3 regions of the Allobosea sp. 05T422_2 genome follow, and region 3 is predicted to be linked to each of the others. Evidence: predicted binding sites of a transcription regulator. Region 3 holds the regulator's gene; each other region holds the start of a gene.

Region 1 (6,087 bases), on a different contig from region 3:
TTCATGAAATCACGGGTGATCTCGTCGAGTGCGCTGAACGGCTCGTCGAGCAGCAGCACATTCGGCTCCGAGATCAGCATCCGGCAGATCGCGGCGCGCTGCGCCATGCCGCCCGAGAGCTGCGAGGGGTAGGTGTCCTCGAACCCTTTCAGCCCGACCAGTTCGAGCAGGACGCGAGCACGCGCCGCGGCCGTCTCGGCTGCAGCGCGCCCTTCGCGGACTTCGACCGGCAGCAGGATGTTCTGGAGCGTCGTCCGCCACGGAAACAGCGTCGCCTGCTGGAACATCATCCCGATATCGGCACGGGCGCCCAGCACCGGTGTCCCCGCGAGCATCACCCGGCCCTTCGAAGGCGGTGTCAGGCCCGCCATGATCTTGAGCAGCGTCGACTTCCCGCAGCCGCTCGAGCCGATGACCGAATGGAACTCACCTTCCCGGAGAACCAGATCGACGTTCTCCAGCGCCACCACGCGCTCGCCGTAGGATTTCGAAACCTGCGCGAGTTCGTAGACCGGCCGAGGTCGCGCCTCGGCCGATACAGTCGCCGCCACCGTCATCGCGGAGCGTTCCAGGCCGTGACGAGATCGTTGGAATAGGCCTTGGTCAGGTCGGCCAGCGGCTTCTTGAGATCGCCCGAGGCAACGAGCGTCTGTTGCCACATCTCCCAGGCGGCGGGGTGGTTGTAGCCAAAACCCTTGGCGGGATCGATCGGACTGGTCAGCTTGTAATAGACGTCGAGCAGAGCCTCGGCGAAGGGCATGTTTTCCAGCTGTTGCGGATTGCCCATGCGGGCATGTTTCAGGGTCGCGGCCCGGTTGGCCGGGTCGATCCCGAATTTGGTGCCCCTGACCAGCGCGCGGCCGAAGCGCTCCAGCATGCTGCGGTTCTCGTCGAGATATTTCCGCGTCACCACATAGCCGTTGCCGAAGAAGGACTGGAACGGCGGAGGTGTCAGCGAGCGCAGCTTGACACCGCGCAGTGTCAGCGTGGCCGCGCCCGCGGTGTCGGAGGCATAGGCGTCGATCGCCTTCTGCATGAAGCCGGCGACAGCCATGCCGCCCTCGCCAACCGTGATGAACTTGTAGTCCTGGCCTTCCTTCATGCCCTCGGCGTCGAAGATCGAGCGCACGAACGCGACCTCCGCCCCGTCTGCCGTGCCGACGCCGATGACCTTGCCCTTCAGGTCGGTGGGCTTCTGGAACGGCGAAGCCTCCGGCACGACGAGGTTGAACTGGCTGCGGGTGAAGTAATTGTAGATGTAGACCAGATCCTGGCCCCGTTCGCGCGCCGCCATCAGCGGCCCCGGACCGGGATGGGCGAGCTGCGCCTGGCCCGCAAGGAGCGCCTGGATGGCCTGGGCCGAACCATTGACGCTGCGCGGCTGGATCTTGAGCTTCTCCTCGGCGAAATAACCTTCGCCGATCGCGGCATAGAGGGCGAAATAACCCAGCCCGCCCGGGCTCGGATAGACGATCGTGAGCTCATCCTGCGCCTGCGCATGAACACGCGACGCTGCGAGCGCAAGCGGCAGGCCCGCCGCCGCTGCCATGAACTGCCTACGTTTCATCCCGCTCCCCTTGCGTTTTTCTGATACGGATGAGCGAACGATGCATTATCGATCAAACGTGTCAAATAAATTCAGATTATCTGGCGTGTGATAAAAATATGCAGATTTATCTGGACAGGATCGAGCCGGCCCATATGCTGTCCCGATCGTGACCCAGCGCATGGCTTCCCAGATGACGACACTCGCAGACTTCGCCGTTCCGGCGCCGACCCTCCAGTCACTGCCGATCGAGGGCTCCTCGGCGCGCTTCCCGATCCGGCGGATCTACTGCGTCGGTCGCAACTATGTCGCCCATGTCAGGGAGATGGGCGGCGACGAGACCCGCGATTTCCCGCTGATCTTCCAGAAGCCGYCCGATGCAATCGTCCAGAACGGCGGCGTCGTTCCCTATCCGCCGATGACGGACGATTTTCACTTCGAGCTCGAGCTCATGGTGGCGATGAAGTCCGGCGGCTACAACATCCCTCAGGACGAAGCGCTCGAGCATGTCTTCGGCTACGGCATCTGCCTCGACATGACCCGCCGCAAGCTGCTCGACACGCCAGACGGCCCGCGGATCCCGTGGGAACTTAAGAAATCATTCGATCACTCGGCGCCCTGCGGCCCGATCTACCCGGTCGAACAGGTCGGCCACCCGTCGACGGGCAAAATCCGCCTCGAGGTCGACGGTGTCGCACGCCAGGATTCCGACCTGTCCTTGATGATCTGGCGCACGCCCGAGATCATTGCGACACTCTCGAAATATTACTCGCTCGAGCCCGGCGATGTGATCATGACCGGTACGCCGCATGGCGTCGGCGCGGTCCTTCCCGGTAATGTTCTCGTCGGCAGCATCGAGCGCCTCGGCGCGCTCACCGTCACGATCGGCGCGTCGCCGCTGGCGGGCTGACAGATTGCGCCTGGGCGGAACAAGCGCTGGCCCGACCGTGTTTATCGCGAAGCTTCCTGCGGAGGTTTTGCCATGCAGCTATCGGCCAAGGACAGATTGATTGCGGCCCTCGTGGCCCAGCTTCATGCCGAACGCGAGACGAGGGATGCGCTCGCCTTTGTGATAGCGAATGGCCAGCGCGACCGGGATGTCCTCACCGCCATCCTCACGGATCCGGTGCCGGCCTTCACGCAGGCTGACTTGGCCTACGCCGAAGAACTCGTGCGCCGCCATCATAACCGCCGGGAAGCGGCTTGATGCAGGAAGCGCTGGGCAAGCAGTAACGCCATGGTCGCCGGCAAGCCATCCCGCGCCCCTGGTCGGCTGCGGATCGTCAATCCCGGAGATCTGACGATCCGCAGGGGCCGGCGCGGCAGGGGCTTTGCCTATCTCGACGCCACTGACGAGCCCGTCCGGGACGCGGCCTTGCTTGAGCGGATCCGCTCACTTGCAATTCCGCCCGCCTATCGCGAGGTGCGCATCGCGGCCGATCCACGGGCCCATCTCCAGGCGGTCGGGCGGGACGAGGCCGGGCGGCTGCAATATCTCTATCATCCCGAATGGGAGCGGGTCCGCGAACGCCGCAAGTTGAAGCGATTGCGGCTGCTGATCGACGCGCTGCCCCGTTTGCGCAAGGCGGTCGCCGATGATCTCAAGGCGCGTGCGCTCTGCCGCAGGAAAACGCTGGCTTGCGCAGTCGCCATCATCGACCGCTGCCATCTGCGCGTTGGCGGCGAGGCCTATGCGAGGAGCAATGGCAGCCATGGTGCCTCGACGCTCCTCAAGCGCCATGTCGCGTTGACGGCCTCGCGGATCGACCTGCTGTTTCGCGGCAAGGGCGGAAAGCAGATCGCATGCTCGCGGCAGGATGGCCCGCTCGCCCGAGCACTTGCCCGGATTGCGCAGTTGCCCGGCCGGCGACTGCTGCAATACCGGGACGAGGACGGCAAGGTGACGCCGGTCCATGCCGGCMACATCAACGCCTATCTCCGCGAGATCTCCGGCCTCGCCATCAGTGCCAAGGATTTGAGGATGCTGGCGGGGAACGCTGCGGCCGCCGAACTGCTGCTGGCCAGCCAGATCATGATCGGCGATGGCAGCGAGAAGCGTCAGCTCGCCGAGATCATGCGCGCCGTCTCGGAGCAACTGGCGAACACGCCTGCCGTGACGCGCAAGAGCTATGTCCACGCCATCGTGGTGAAGGCCTATGCCAACGGGAAGCTCGCGGCCTCCTTCGAGAAGGCGCGCGCCAGGGGCGGCTGTTCCCGGATCGAGCGGGCGCTCGCCTCGCTGGCTGGGTGAGGTGAATCGCCGCCTCATGATCAGGTCGAAACCGATCCTGCCATAGGGCTTCGGCCATCTGGCTCAGGACGGCTGCCCTATTCCCGATCTTTTGCGTTGCGAACAAAACGCGAAAAATGATCGAATATGAGACATGTTCGCTCTCGATTCGCTGGCGCCACCAAGCTATCTCGACAGGCTCAACCCCGCGCAACGCCGCGCGGTGGAGCACGGCGTCGGCACGCAGCCGGGTCCCTTGCTGGTGATCGCGGGGGCGGGATCCGGCAAGACCAACACGCTCGCGCATCGTGTCGCGCATCTGATCCTGAACGGTGCGGACCCGCGCCGCATGATGATGCTGACCTTCTCCCGACGCGCTGCAGCCGAGATGGCGAGGCGGGTGGAGCGCATCGCGCGCGACGTGCTGGGAGAGGGGGCTGCCGTCATGACCGACGCYCTGACCTGGGCCGGGACCTTTCACAGCGTGGGAGCAAGGCTGCTCCGGGATTACGCGCCGGAGCTTGGGCTCGATCCGCATTTCACGATCCATGACCGCGAGGACAGCGCCGACCTGATGAACCTCGCTCGTCACGAGCTTGGCTACTCGAAAACGGAAGGGCGCTTTCCCAAGAAGGGCACCTGCCTTGCGATCTATTCGCGCTGCGTCAATGCCGAAGAGCCGGTTGAGGCCGTGCTGGGTGCTTCKTTTCCCTGGTGCGCATCATGGGCAGGGGAGCTGAAGCAGCTCTTTTCAGCCTATGTCGAGGCCAAGCAGGCCCAGAACGTCCTTGATTACGACGATCTTCTGCTGTGCTGGGCCCAGGCCGCAAGCGAGCCCAGCCTTGCCGCGGAGATGGGCGGACGTTTCGACCATGTCTTCGTCGACGAGTATCAGGATACCAACAAGCTTCAGGCCTCGATCCTGCTGGCGCTCAAGCCCGATGGCCAGGGGCTCACCGTCGTCGGCGATGACGCGCAATCGATCTACTCGTTCCGCGCCGCCGAGATCCGCAATATCCTCGATTTCCCCCAGGCCTTCAGCCCACCGGCTGAGGTCGTCACGCTGGATCAGAACTATCGTTCGAACCAGCCCATTCTGGCCGCCGCGAATGGGGTGATCGAGCTCGCCCGCGAGCGCTTCACCAAGAACCTCTGGACCGACCGCCAGTCGGGCGGCAAGCCCCAACTCGTCAATGTTCGCGACGAAGCCGACCAGGCGCGCTTCGTCGCGACGCGCGTGCTGGAGAACAGGGAGGCGGGGCACACGCTCAAGCAGCAGGCGGTGCTCTTTCGCGCCTCGCATCACAGCGGCCCGCTGGAGGTCGAGCTGACACGGCGCAATATTCCTTACAAGAAGTTCGGCGGGCTGAAATTCCTCGATGCCGCCCATGTCAAAGACATGCTGGCGATGCTGCGCTTCGTCGAGAATCCGCGCGACAGGGTCGCCGGGTTCCGCTTGCTGCAGCTGCTTCCGGGCGTGGGGCCGACCTCCGCGCAACGCGTGCTCGATCAGGCCGGCACGGCAGATGATTTCGCAGCAGGCCTCGCGGAGCTGTCGGCGCCCGCGCGTACGGGCGACGCCTGGCCGGATTTCGTTGCGACATTCCGGGCGCTGCGCTCAGGGATAGGCTGGCCGGCAGACCTCGAACGGGCCCGTCTCTGGTACGACCCTCACCTGGAGCGCATTCACGAGGATTTCACCACGCGTCGAGCCGATCTGGTTCAGCTGGAGCAGATCGCCTCCGGCTATCCATCCCGCGAGCGCTTCCTCACCGAGCTCACCCTCAATCCGCCCGACGCAACGAGCGATGAAGCGGGTCCGCCATCGCTGGACGAGGATTTTCTCATCCTCTCGACCATCCACTCCGCCAAGGGACAGGAATGGAAGTCGGTCTTTGTGCTGAACACGGTGGACGGCTGTCTTCCCAGTGACCTTGCCGTCGGGGAGACCGCCGAGATCGAGGAGGAGCGCAGGCTGCTCTATGTCGCGATGACGCGCGCCAGGGACGACCTGCATCTGGTCGTGCCGCAGCGCTTCTTCACTCATGGCCAGGCCGCGCGAGGCGATCGGCATGTCTACGCGGCACGCACGCGGTTCATCCCGCATGCCCTGCTGCACCTGTTCGAGCAGGCGACCTGGCCCATCGAGCAGGCTCAGGCCGCCATGCAACACCGCAGCGGCGTGAGAATTGACGTGTCGGCACGACTCAAGGGCATGTGGCGCTGAAGCATCGGCCCGAGGGATTGCGGTTTTCGGGTAAGCCGATGCGATCGCAGAAGGCGCGATCGGCCTGCGCCGGTGGCGCCGGCC
Region 2 (6,087 bases), on a different contig from region 3:
ATTCGTCGGACACAGCCTCGGCGCTCAGAACCGCGACCGGCAGATGCTTCAGGCGGGCATTGCTCGCGTCACGCACGACATCGGTGCGCCACTCCTTGTCCAGAACGACATGGGCGACCTGATGCGTCGCATGGACGCCGGCATCGGTGCGCCCGGCGCAGTGCAGGCGGACGGCATGACCACAAAAGGCCTCGACCGCTTCCTCGATGCTCTGTTGAACCGACGGACCGTTGAGCTGACGCTGCCAGCCGGAGAACGGCGTTCCATCATACTCGATGACGAGCTTGTAGCGGGGCATCAGAATATGATGCCGAAAACTGGGAACCGAACTTTGGGCGACATCATGCGGGCGCCCTAGATCCGATGGCCGGGATCGAGCCGCGCGCCGCGCAGGAATTCGCTCCCGCTCATGGGCGCACGGCCGGCGCGCTGAACCTGAAGCAACCTCACTGCGCCCTCGGCGCAGGCGATCGTGCCCTCACCGTCCAGCAGCGTGCCCGGCTCGGCAGCGCCGCCAGCCAGCGCCGTACGCAGGATCTTGAGCCTCTCCGGCCCCTTTCCGAGATCGACCTCGGCAAAGGCGCCTGGAAAGGGCGAGAGCCCGCGCACGAGGTCATGGACCTGCTGCGCTGGACGCGCCCAGTCCAGCTTCGCCTCGGCATTGGCGATCTTGGCAGCGTAGGTCACCCCCTCGACGGGTTGTGGAGTGAACTGCAGCCCGCCACGCCCGAGCGCAGCCAGGGCGCGCACCATCAGGTCGGCGCCAAGCGAAGCCAGCCGATCATGCAGTTCGCCGGCCGTCATATCGGGGCCGATCGCAAGCTTCTCGACCATGCCGACCGGGCCGGTATCCAGCCCCGCCTCCATCTTCATGACGCAGATGCCACTCTCGGCATCGCCCGCCATGATGGCCCGCTGGATCGGGGCAGCGCCGCGCCAGCGCGGGAGAAGCGACGCGTGCAGGTTGAGGCAGCCCAGTTCCGGCAGATCAAGGATCGCCTGCGGCAGGATCATGCCATAGGCGACGACGACCGCGACGTCGGCCTGATGCGAGGCGATCACCTCGGCAGCTTCGTCGGTCTTCAACGTCTTCGGCGTGAACACCGGAATGCCGAAGCGCTCGGCGGCGCGATGCACCGGGGACGGCTTCAGATCGAGACCACGACCGGCCTGCGCCGGGGCGCGGGTGTAGCAACTCACAACCTCGTGGCCCTGGCCGATGATCTCGGTCAGGGTCGGCACGGCGAAATCCGGTGTGCCCATGAAGATGACGCGCAAACTCATGCGAACAGCGCCGCTTTCTGATCGATACGGATCATTCAGGCCGCGCTGTCGCGACGCGCCGCCTTGGCGAAACGCTTGGTGACACGCTCGCGCTTCAGCCGCGACAGGTGATCGATGAAGAGCACGCCATTGAGATGGTCGATCTCGTGCTGAAGGCAGGTGGCGAGCAGGCCGTCCGCCTCGATGTCCTGCACCTTGCCGTCGAGATCGAGATAGCGAACCTTCACCCGCGCCGGACGCTCGACCTCCTCGTAATATTCGGGGATCGAAAGGCAGCCTTCCTCATGGATGTTCAGCTCCTTGGAAGACCAGGTGATTTCCGGATTGATGAAGGTCATCGGCGCCTTCTCCTCCTCCGGCTTGGCGAGGTCGATCGTCAGCAGGCGCAGCGGCACGCCGATCTGGATCGCTGCCAGGCCGATGCCGGGTGCGTCATACATGGTCTCGAGCATGTCGGCGGCGAGCGCCTTGATCTCGGGCGTGACGGCCTCGACAGGTTTCGAGACCTGGCGCAGGACTGAATCGGGCAGGATGACGAGAGGGCGAATAGCCATAGGGCGCTCGAACCGGTTTTTCTTGCTGACGCCGCGGACATAAGCACTTGTTGGCGGGTGGTCAAACCGTTCCGCTTTCGTTCGGCATGCGCACGCGAATCGGCTAATCTGCCGTCATGAACGGAATTGCCTTCACGCTGCTCGAGCGGCCGGTCACCTGGAGCGAGGCCGCCCTTGCCTTCGCCGGTAGCAGCCTGTTTCTGCTTGTGCTCGTCGCGTTGTCGCTCTGGCGCAGTTCGCGCGGGCGAGCGATCGAGGCCGTCATCGCTGCCGAACGCGCCCGCGAGATGGACGACAAGGTCGCCGAGATGAACCGCATGCAAGCCGAGATGACGGGCCGGATGCAGACGATGGCCGAGATTCTCTCGACGCGGCAGGCCGACCTTGCCCGCCTCGTCGCCGAGCGGATGGACGGCCTGCGCCAGCAGGTCGGCTCCGGGCTCGAGCAGAACGTCAAGCAGACCACGGAGAGCCTCGGCAAGCTGCAGGAACGGCTTGCGGTCATCGACGCTGCCCAGAAGAACCTGACCGACCTGACCAGCGAAGTGGTGACCCTCAAGGACGTGCTCTCCAACAAGCAGGCACGTGGCGCCTATGGCCAGGGCCGGATGGAGGCGATCATCCGCGACGGGCTMCCCGCCGCCTTCTTCTCGTTCCAGCCGACGCTCTCGAACCGCAACCGGCCGGACTGCCTCGTCACCCTGCCAGGAGACGGGCGCGGCCTCGTCATCGACGCCAAATTCCCGCTGGAGAGCTTCACCATGCTGCGCGAAGCGCGTGGCGAGGAGGCAAAGAAGGCAGCGGGCGTGCGCGTGCGCGGCGATGTCGGCCAGCACGTCAAGGATATCGCCGAGCGCTATTTCGTGCCCGGCGAYACGCAGGACATGGCCCTGCTCTTCGTGCCGTCCGAATCGATCTATGCCGACCTGCACGAGCATTTCGACGACGTGATCCAGAAGGCCCATCGCTCCCGCGTCATGGTCGTGTCGCCGTCCCTGCTCGCCCTGGCGATCCAGCTGATGCAGTCGCTCATTCGCGATGCCCGCATGCGCGAGGAGGCTCGCGTCATCCAGACCGAGGTTGGCAGGCTCCTGACCGATGTCCGCCGGCTCGGCGAGCGGGCCGAGAAGCTCGACCAGCATTTTCGCCAGGCGCAGGAGGATGTCGCCGGCATCCGCACCTCGGCCGGCAAGATCACCAGCCGCGGCGACAAGATCGGCGCGCTCGAATTCGATGAGCCGGCGAAGAGCGAGCCGTCGCTACCCTTCGCCAAGGGGCTCGAGCTGAAGGCCGCCGAGTGATCAGCCGCGGTTGAGCACGGCCGAAAGCTCCGGCTTGACGTTCAGCGTCTGGAAGACGACGCAGTAGCGCTCGGTCAGCTTGAGCAGAGTGTCGAGCTTGTCCTGTGGGGCGTCGCTCTCGACATCGAAGGACAGGCGGATCGCCTTGAAGCCGACGGGCGCATCCTTGACGACGCCGAGCGTGCCGCGGAAATCGAGATCGCCCTCGGCCCTGACAGTTCCCTTCTTCAGTTCGATTTCAAGGGCGGTCGCGACCGCCTTCAGCGTGACGCCGGCGCAGGCGACCAGCGCCTCAAGCAGCATGTCGCCGGAGCAGAGCTCGGCACCGGTTCCGCCGGTCGCCGGGTGCAGCCCGGCCAGGGCGATCGCGCGGCCGGTCTCGACCTTGCAGGCGATATGCTGGTCGTCGAGTTCGCCACGGGCCTTCAGCGTGATCACCGCGGCGTCGGGCGCCTCGCGGTATTTGTCCTTGAGCGGAGCCTGGAGGGCGCGAAGCGCGGTGACGTCCATGGTTCTCAACCTTCTTCAGACGAGCGGCGATGTGCCGCCGTGATAAGCCTGTCGCCGACGCGGGGCCAGCCCCAACCCGGCATGGGCGTCTCGCGCCTCACCACCACATGCCTGCGGTCTCGGCGGCCTTGTGCTGATGCGGCTCTCCGTTCGCGAGGGAGCGATCGAGAGTGCGCAGGACCTCGCGCTTGCTCGCCTCGAAGGCTGGAGAGAGCCTGTCGCGCGGACGGGCGAGAGGATTGTCGAATTCATCGAAGATGCGGCCGGGGTTCGGCTGCATGACGATGATGCGATCTGCCAATGTCACCGCCTCCTCGACATCATGGGTGACCATGACGACGGTCGGCCGGCTCTCCTCCCAGAGCGCCAGCAGATGGCCGTGCAGGCTTGCCCGCGTCGTGGCGTCGAGCGCCGAGAAGGGCTCGTCCATCAAAAGCAGCTTTGGCCGTGTCACCAGGGCGCGCGCGATGGCGACGCGCTGCTGCTGCCCGCCGGACAGTTCGCGCGGCCAGCGCTTCTCGTAGCCGGCGAGCCCGACACGCACGAGCGCATTCGCGACCAGTCCCTCGCGTGCGAAGGGCGTCAGATGCGACAGGCCGAAGGAGACATTCTCGGAGACACTGAGCCAGGGGAAGAGGCGCGGCTCCTGAAAGATCACGCCGACATCGGCGCGTGGCGCCAGGATCGCCTCGCCGTCGAGGCTGACGCGGCCGGCGCTTGGTTGGTCCAGCCCGGCGACGAGCCGCAGTAAGGTGGTCTTGCCGCAACCGGAGCCGCCGACAAGCGCGAGGATCTCGCCGGCGGCCACGGTGGTGGTGACAGCAGACAGTGCCTGTGTGCCGTCGGCATAGGTTTTGGAGAGGCTGTCGAAGCTCAGCATCGAGGATGCCTTTCAGAGCTTGTCGCGACCCAGATCCTGCCAGGCGAGGAAAGGCCGCGTGATGGCGAGAAGCAGGCCATCCGCCAGTTTGCCGAGCACGGCGAAGGCGATGATGGCCGCGATGATGGTGTCGGGACGGCCAAGCTGCTGGCCGTCCACAAGCAGATAACCAAGGCCCTCGCTCGCTCCCATGATCTCGGCCGCAACCACGAACATGAAACCAAGGCCGAGGCCCGAGCGCAGCGCGGTGAACCAGGCGGGCAGGATCGCCGGCAGCAGCACCCGCCGCACCATGGCGAAGCGGCCGAGCCGGAAGACGCGCCCAACCTCGATGATCTTGCGATCGATCGAGAGGATCGCCGCCGCCACGCCGAGATAGACGGGGAAGAACACGCCAACGGCAATCAGCGCGATTTTCGACGCTTCGAAGATGCCGAACCAGAGGATGAAGAGCGGCACCCAGGCAATCGAGGGAATCGCTCGCAGAGCCTGCAAGGTCGGATCGAGCACGCTGCGCGCCAGAGGCAGGGCCCCCGTCAGCGCGCCGAGCAGCGTGCCGACAGCCGCTCCCAGCCCGAAGCCGGCGGCAACACGCCAGAGCGTGGCCGACGCATGGGTCAGGAGTTCGCCCGAGACGGCGAGTTGCCAGAGCGTCTTGCCGACCACGCTCGGCGGCGGCATCAGACGACCATTGGCCAAGCCGGCACCGACCAGGAACTCCCAGAGAGCAGCCAGAAGAAGCGGCAGCAGCAGGCCGGCCAAACCGAGGCCGCGGGGTTTCCGGAAGACATCCGGACGCCCCCTACCCTCGGCAACCGTATCGAGTCCCAGCGTGCTCATCGTTCCGGCTTGTGTCTGCTCGTCCGGGCTCAGTTATTGGCGGCAGCGAAGCGACGGTCGAGCAGGCTGTCGACCACCGCCTTGACGTCGGTCGTCGCCGGCAGGACGCCCGCCTCCTTGAGTGCGAGACCAGCAGCAAGGATGGTGTCGGCCTGGGCCTGCCCGATCGCGGAATGGGTCAGTTCGGTGCGGGTAAGCTGGCGCTCGATGACCGCGTCGGAGAGCTTGGTATAGTCGACGAGCACCTTCTTCAGCTCGGCCGGGTTGGCCAACGCATAGGCACGGGCCTCCTCGTAGGCGGCCAGCACCTTGCGGACCAGCGCCGGATGCTCGTTGGCGAAGGCCTCGCGGACATTCAGGATGCCCCAGGTGTTGTCCTCGGCCTTCCGGTGGAACAGCTTTGCACCGCTCTCGACCTCGGCTGCAGCCATCAGGGGGTCGAGCCCGGCCCAGGCGTCGACATCGCCGCGCTCAAGCGCGAGGCGGCCATCGGCATGCTGAAGCAGCACGAGCTTGACGTCCTTCTCGGTCAGCTTGGCCTCAGCGAGTGCCCGTACCAGGAAGATATGCGGATCGGTGCCGCGGGTGACGGCGACGCGCTTGCCCTTGAGATCGGCAACCCTCGTGATCTCGCTCTTGGCCCCGGTAACCAGCGCCGTCCATTCAGGCCGCGAATAGACATAGATCGACTTGATCGGGTTGCCATTGATCTTGCCGA
Region 3 (6,652 bases):
GAGCGATAGGCATCGACACCGAGCGCACCATGGCGCTTGGAGAGCTTCGCGCCGTCCGCCCCATGGATCAGCGGGATATGCGACATGCTCGGCACGCGCCAGCCCATCGCCTGGTAGATCTGGGTCTGGCGGGCGGCGTTGGTGAGATGGTCGTCGCCACGGATGACATGGGTCACGGCCATGTCATGGTCGTCCACGACGACAGCGAGCATATAGGTCGGGTTGCCGTCGGAACGCAGCAGCACGAGGTCGTCGAGATTCTCGTTCTGCCAGACGACGCGGCCCTGCACCTCGTCCTCGACCACCGTCTCTCCGGTCTGCGGCGCGCGCAGGCGGATGACCGGCTTCACGCCGGCCGGCGCGGTTGCCGGATCGCGATCGCGCCAGCGTCCGTCATAGCGCATGGGACGGCCCTCGGCGCGCGCCTTCTCGCGCATCTCCTCGAGTTCCTGCGGTGTCGCATAGCAATAATAGGCCTTGCCGGCGGCGAGCATCTGCTCGGCGACCTCGCGGTGCCGGGCCGCACGGGCGAACTGGTAGACGGTCTCGCCGTCCCAATCGAGGCCAAGCCAGGACAGGCCGTCGAGAATCGCCGCGATGGCCGGCTCGGTCGAGCGTTCGCGGTCGGTGTCCTCGATGCGCAGCAGCATCTTGCCGCCATGGCGACGGGCATAGAGCCAGTTGAACAGCGCGGTACGCGCGCCGCCGATATGCAGGAATCCGGTTGGAGACGGCGCGAAGCGCGTAACGACCGCATCACTCATGAAAGGCAGGCTCCGGCAGGACGGGAAATGAGGCCGACAGAGCGGCAGAGGAACAAGACGTCGAAGGGACATGACAACCGACGCCGCCCCTGTAACATGCTGATGGGGCCGACGTTAAGCGCAAGATCGCATCTGGTTGGCTGACCGAGGGACGGCCTATGCGCGAGGCGCCGCCAGACCCGAGCCGGCTGCGCGGCGCGCGTGTTCGCGCCGTACCATTCCGCATTCCCGAGATATGGTTTCAGGACGCTGCCATTCGGTTGTTTCTCGCCGAATGGCGCGCGCGCTTCCTGGGCGCCATCGCGATCGAGGCCGGACGAAGAAGGCTGTTTCTCTGGCTGCCGGTGCTGATGGGAGCCGGCATTCTGCTCTATTTCGCGGCTGATCGCGAGCCATCCTTCTGGGTCCCGCTCTCCGGCTTTGGCGTCTCCGCTGCGATGGCAGCGCTGTCGCGCGCCCGACGCCCGGTCATGCTCGCTTGCGTCGGCCTTGCTGCCATCTTCGCCGGCTTTGGTGCCGCGGCCTGGCGCACGGCGACAATCGCAGCACCGATGCTCGATCGAATGCGCGTGGGACAACTCACCGGCTTTGTCGAATCGGTCGAGGCGCGCGACGCCGGCGCGCGCCTCGTGATCCTGGTGACCAGCATTGCCGGGGTGGAGCCTGAACGCCTGCCACGGCGGGTTCGGGTCAACGTCAAAGGTGGTTCGGTTTCGCCGGGCGATCACATCGCTGCCGTCGCGCGCCTCCTGCCGCCGCCCGGTCCAGTGCGACCAGGTGGCTACGACTTCGGGCGCGACGCCTTCTTCCGAGGGCTTGGTGCAGTCGGGACCATCCCCGGAAAGATCACGCTCGCCCCACCACCCTTGCAGCCACCGCTCGAGCTTCAGATACCCGCGACGGTCGACCGGGCGCGCAATGCCCTGACGGAGCGCATCGCCGGGATCGGGGGAGGGCAGGCTGGCGCGATGGCGGCGTCGCTGGTTACTGGCAAGCGCGGCCTCATCACGGAGGCGACCAATATCGACCTCCGCGCGGCCGGAATCTATCATATCATCTCGATCTCGGGCCTTCACATGGTGCTGGCCTCCGCCACGATCTTCGGCCTGGTCCGTGGCCTGCTGGCGCTATCGCAAACGCTGGCATTGCGCTGGCCCATAAAGAAACTCGCCGCCCTGGCCGCGATGCTCGGCGCCACGGCTTATTGCATCTTCTCGGGAGCCGAGGTCGCGACGGTGCGCTCGCTGATCATGACATTGGTCATGCTCGGTGCGATTCTCGTCGATCGCCCGGCGCTCAGCATGCGCAATCTGGCTCTCGCTGCGATGATCGTTCTGCTGCGCGAGCCTGACGCGCTGCTTGGTCCAAGCTTCCAGATGTCCTTTGGCGCTGTCGCGGCGCTGATCGCCTTTGCCGAGCGCTGGGAGGATCGCGGCCACTCCGAGGCGCCGGCGAACCTGCCTTGGCCGCTACGGCCGATCTGGATCGCGGTGGTCGGGCTCACGGTCACGACCGTGCTGGCGACGGTCGCAACCGCACCGTTCGGTGCCTATCACTTCCAGACCTTCAACCCCTTCGGTCTGCTCGGCAATGCGCTCGCCTTGCCCTTCGTTTCCCTGATCGTCATGCCTGCCGCTGTCTTCGGCGTGCTCGCCTATCCCTTCGGCCTGGATTGGCCGGCTTGGGCGCTCATGGGAGTCGCTTCGGACTATGTGCTGCAATCCGCGCGCTGGGTTGCGGGATTCGACCACTCCGCGGTGATCATTCCTGCATTCGGGGCCGCGGCGCTCGCATGCTTTGCCGCCGCGCTTCTCTGGATCACGCTCTGGACGACACCGCTGCGCTTCCTGGCCGTCGCCCCCCTGATCGCGGGACTGCTCGTGGCAGCGAAGCCCGACAGGCCCGACATCCTGATCGAACGCGATGGTTCCGGGATCCTGGTCCGCGGGGGCGATGGTCGCATGATCCTGGCGGGGCAACCGAGCCGCTTCGTGCTGCAGCAATGGCTGAACGCAGATGGCGATAATCGCCGGACTGACGACAACAGCCTGCGGGAAGGCGCGACCTGCGACACGTTGGGTTGTGTCGTCCGCAGCAAGGATGGACGAAGCGTTGCCTTTGCACGTGATCGCCTGGCCATCGTCGAGGACTGTCGGCGCGCCGATCTCGTCATCACGCCGATTCCGTGGAACGCTCCGTGCGCAGCACGACTGATCGACCGCAGGGCATTGTCGCGCGATGGCGCGACCGCCCTTGTCGGCAACAAGGGCGGCTGGCGCGCCCATCTATCAGAGCAGGATGGTGTCGATCGTCCCTGGAGCCGCAAGCGGGAGCGGCCTGCAAGCACGCCGGCTTTGCCGCTGGCGGCTGTCGAAGAACACGAGCCGCTTCAGTAGCGCCGCATCAGGTTGACCAGGCGGCCCTGAATCTTGACGCGGTCCGGTCCCAGCACCCTTGTCTCATAGGCGGGATTGGCAGCCTCGAGCGCGATCGAGGAGCCGCGCTTGCGCAGTCGCTTCAGCGTTGCTTCCTCGTCATCGATCAGAGCCACGACGATATCCCCGGTATTGGCCGTGTCCTGACGCTTGATCACCACCGTATCGCCGTCGAGAATGCCGGCTTCCACCATCGAGTCGCCGCGAACCTCGAGGGCAAAATGTTCACCGGGGCCAAGCATGTCGYCAGGCAGTGCCACGGTATGGCTGCGGCTCTGGATGGCGGAAATCGGTGTACCGGCGGCAATCCGCCCCATGACCGGAATCGCAACCGTGGAGCGCACATCTTCGTCCGGGGGCGGTGCGATCGGCCGGACCTTGCCAAGCCCCCCTTGGACGACGGAGGGGCTGAACCGTCCGCGCGTCGCCTGAGGGCCGCCGGCCCCTTCGGGCAGCTTTATGATCTCCAGCGCTCGGGCTCGATTGGGAAGGCGGCGAATGAACCCGCGCTCCTCCAGCGCCATGATCAGGCGATGGATACCGGACTTGGAGCGCAGATCGAGCGCGTCCTTCATCTCGTCGAAGGAGGGGGGCACCCCTGTCTCGCGCAGGCGTTCCTGGATGAAACGAAGCAGTTCGAACTGTTTGCGTGTCAGCATGGTTCCCGCCGGCGCTCTTTGTATGGAATCGAAACAAAGCACGAACACCATACAGGTTCGCGTTGTGTTCCGCAAGCGCGCTCAGCGTAGGCGGATGATCCGGCAGTTGTCGCCTTTGTTTGCCGGCGCAGCAAACGATTCGCGAATGAGTAGCGCGTCGMCGCGGGCAAGAGTGGCCAGCATCGATGAATCCTGCTTGGCGAAGGGCGTTGCCAGCCATCCTTCCGGAGTGAGCGTCAGTTCCGACCTCATATAGTCCCGCCGCTCATCATTTGCCGGCAAATTTCTTCCGACGATTGCAGGCTCACTCAGATCGCGCTCCGGTTCCGGTACGCCCAGGAGGGTCCTGAGCAGGGGCACGACGAAGAGATGCCCGCAGACGATGGACGAGACGGGGTTTCCGGGTAGGCCGAGCGCGACCATGCGGCCGAGGCGGCCCATCATCATCGGCTTGCCCGGCCGCATGGCGATCTTCCAGAAGCCGYGCGCCATGCCTTGACCGATCAACGCTGCCTGGACGAGATCGTGCTCACCTACCGAGGCTCCTCCGAGGGTGATCAGCACATCGGCATCGGCCTTCCGTGCCTGGCCAATCTTGTCGGCGAGATCGGCATGATCATCGCGGGCAATCCCGAGATCGAGCGCCGTGCCGCCGGCCTGCTCGACCAGCGCGGCGAGCGCAAAACTGTTGGACGCGACGATCTGGTCGGGTCCAACCGGCTCGCCGGGCTGGACCAGTTCGTCGCCGGTCGCGAGGATCGCGACCAGTGGCTTGCGACGCACCGTGAGCATGGGGTGGCCCATGGCTGCCGCGAGGCCGAGGCTCGCACTGTCGAGCCGGCTGCCGGCGAGAAGCAACACCTCGCCCTCGCAGAAGTCCAATCCTGCCTGACGAACGAACTTGCCGCGCTCGGCGCCCTCGCGCACGCGGATCGTCGCAGTGCCGACGCCGTCCGCATTCTCCTGAATCAGGATCGTATCGGCGCCCTCCGGAATCGGAGCACCGGTGAAGATGCGAACAGCCTCATTGGAGCGGACCATCCCTGAGAAGGAACGACCGGCAGCCGATTCGCCGATGACACGCAATTCATTTGCCGGCGCAATATCATCTGCGCGAACGGCGTATCCGTCCATTGCGGAGTTGGCAAAGGGGGGCTGGGTCCGAAGCGCCTGCAGGTCGGCGGCGAGCACGCGCCCTACGCAATGTGCGAGTGGCAGGGTTTCTGATGGTGTCGGTGCCGGAACGCTGTCGATCAGCGCCTTCAGGGCGACGGGGACGGGCGTGAGGCTCATCGCGCAGTTTCCGGGAGATCGAAAGTGCCGGATTTTCCACCTGACTTGTGGACGAGCCTGATGCCTTCGATCCGCATCGCCCGGTCGACCGCCTTGACCATGTCGTAAACTGTGAGGCAGGCGACGCCGACAGCGGTCAACGCCTCCATCTCGACGCCGGTCTGTCCCTTCATCTTGACCTCAGCGCTCACGCGCACCCCGGGCAATGTCTCGTCCAGGGTGAGGTCGACGCTGATCTTGCTGATCAGCAGGGGGTGACAGAGCGGGATCAGTTCATGCGTGCGCTTAGCGGCCATGATTCCAGCCAGGCGCGCCGTGCCAAGTACGTCGCCTTTCTTGGCGTCGCCATCGCGCACGATCGCCAGAGTCCCGGGCTGCATGACGACACAGCCCTCGGCGACAGCGATGCGCGAGGTCTCCTCCTTGTCGCCGACATCGACCATATGGGCCTGGCCGCTGGCGTCGAGATGGCTGAGCTTGCTCATGCTGCGCTGCGCGCAGAACCGGTCAGGAGATCACGGGTGGCAGCGGCGACATCGTCCTGCCGCATCAGGCTCTCGCCGACGAGGAAGGTGTTGACGCCGGCGCGCTGCAACCGTGCGATGTCGGCATGGCTGAAGATGCCGCTCTCGCCAACGATGATGCGGTCCGCGGGGACGCGCGGAGCAAGTCTCTCGGTGACGGCGAGATCGACGGCAAAGCTGCGAAGGTCGCGATTGTTGATGCCGAGCAGGGGGCTGTCGAGCTCGAGGGCACGATCGAGCTCGGCTTCGTTGTGAACCTCGACCAGCACGTCGATGCCGAGTGACTTTGCCGTCTCGTTCAGCGCGCGGGCTGTCCCGTCATCGACACCGGCCATGATGATCAGGATACAGTCGGTGCCCCAGGCGCGAGCCTCGAAGACCTGATAGGGGTCATAGAGGAAATCCTTGCGCAGGGCGGGAAGGCCGCTTGCCGCGCGCGCCTGCTGCAGGAATTCCGGCTGTCCCTGGAAAGAGGGGGCATCGGTCAGTACGGACAGGCAGGCCGCGCCGCCATCGGCATAGGCGCGTGCCAGCGATGGCGGGTCGAAATCGGCGCGGATCAGCCCCTTGGACGGGCTGGCCTTCTTGATCTCGGCGATCAATGCAGGCTTGCCGGCCGCGTGTTTCGCGGCAAGCGCGGCCGTGAAGCCACGCACGGGGCCGGCAGCCAGGGCGCGCTGCTCGATCTCCGCCTGGGAAACCGCGGCCTTGGCTGCGGCGATCTCCTGACGCTTATAGGCCTCGATGCGGGCGAGGATGTCGCTCATGACGTCCTCACGCGTTCGAGCTGGCGATAAGTGCGGTCAGCGTCGCCTTGGCCTTGCCGCTGTCGATCGCCGAGGTCGCGCGGGCGAGGCCGTCGCGCAGATCACCGGCCTGACCGGCCACGACGAGCGCGGCGGCGGCATTGAAGGCCGCGATATCGCGGAAGGGCGTCTTCTTGCCGTCGAGAACCGCGCGGAGCGCCTCGGCATTCT

The links. The regulator LexA, encoded in region 3, represses DNA repair genes until DNA is damaged. The targets are predictions, from matches to a motif close to TGTTCNNNNTGTGTTCNG.
Region 1: AC1DJT_RS21125 (ATP-dependent helicase) is a predicted target of LexA. The motif match lies at 3,896-3,913, and genes of this name have one in related genera.
Region 2: AC1DJT_RS33025 (DNA recombination protein RmuC) is a predicted target of LexA. The motif match lies at 1,906-1,923, and genes of this name have one in related genera.

What each region holds. Positions count from the first base shown of each region.
Region 1 is NZ_JBFTLD010000130.1:1,384-7,470, forward strand. It holds gene AC1DJT_RS21100 (ABC transporter ATP-binding protein) at 1-557, opposite strand, end outside; gene AC1DJT_RS21105 (ABC transporter substrate-binding protein) at 554-1,567, opposite strand; gene AC1DJT_RS21110 (fumarylacetoacetate hydrolase family protein) at 1,740-2,456, shown strand; gene AC1DJT_RS21115 (hypothetical protein) at 2,529-2,753, shown strand; gene AC1DJT_RS21120 (DNA topoisomerase IB) at 2,784-3,797, shown strand; gene AC1DJT_RS21125 (ATP-dependent helicase) at 3,931-6,003, shown strand.
Region 2 is NZ_JBFTLD010000334.1:98-6,184, forward strand. It holds partial or broken gene AC1DJT_RS33010 (tRNA pseudouridine synthase A) at 1-298, opposite strand, end outside; gene fmt (methionyl-tRNA formyltransferase) at 355-1,284, opposite strand; gene AC1DJT_RS33020 (peptide deformylase) at 1,320-1,838, opposite strand; gene AC1DJT_RS33025 (DNA recombination protein RmuC) at 1,955-3,139, shown strand; gene AC1DJT_RS33030 (OsmC family protein) at 3,140-3,649, opposite strand; gene AC1DJT_RS33035 (ABC transporter ATP-binding protein) at 3,747-4,529, opposite strand; gene AC1DJT_RS33040 (ABC transporter permease) at 4,542-5,369, opposite strand; gene AC1DJT_RS33045 (aliphatic sulfonate ABC transporter substrate-binding protein) at 5,399-6,087, opposite strand, start outside.
Region 3 is NZ_JBFTLD010000209.1:4,387-11,038, forward strand. It holds gene gltX (glutamate--tRNA ligase) at 1-764, opposite strand, end outside; gene AC1DJT_RS26845 (ComEC/Rec2 family competence protein) at 923-3,160, shown strand; gene lexA (transcriptional repressor LexA) at 3,154-3,858, opposite strand; gene AC1DJT_RS26855 (molybdopterin molybdotransferase MoeA) at 3,940-5,151, opposite strand; gene moaC (cyclic pyranopterin monophosphate synthase MoaC) at 5,148-5,636, opposite strand; gene trpC (indole-3-glycerol phosphate synthase TrpC) at 5,633-6,442, opposite strand; gene trpD (anthranilate phosphoribosyltransferase) at 6,450-6,652, opposite strand, start outside.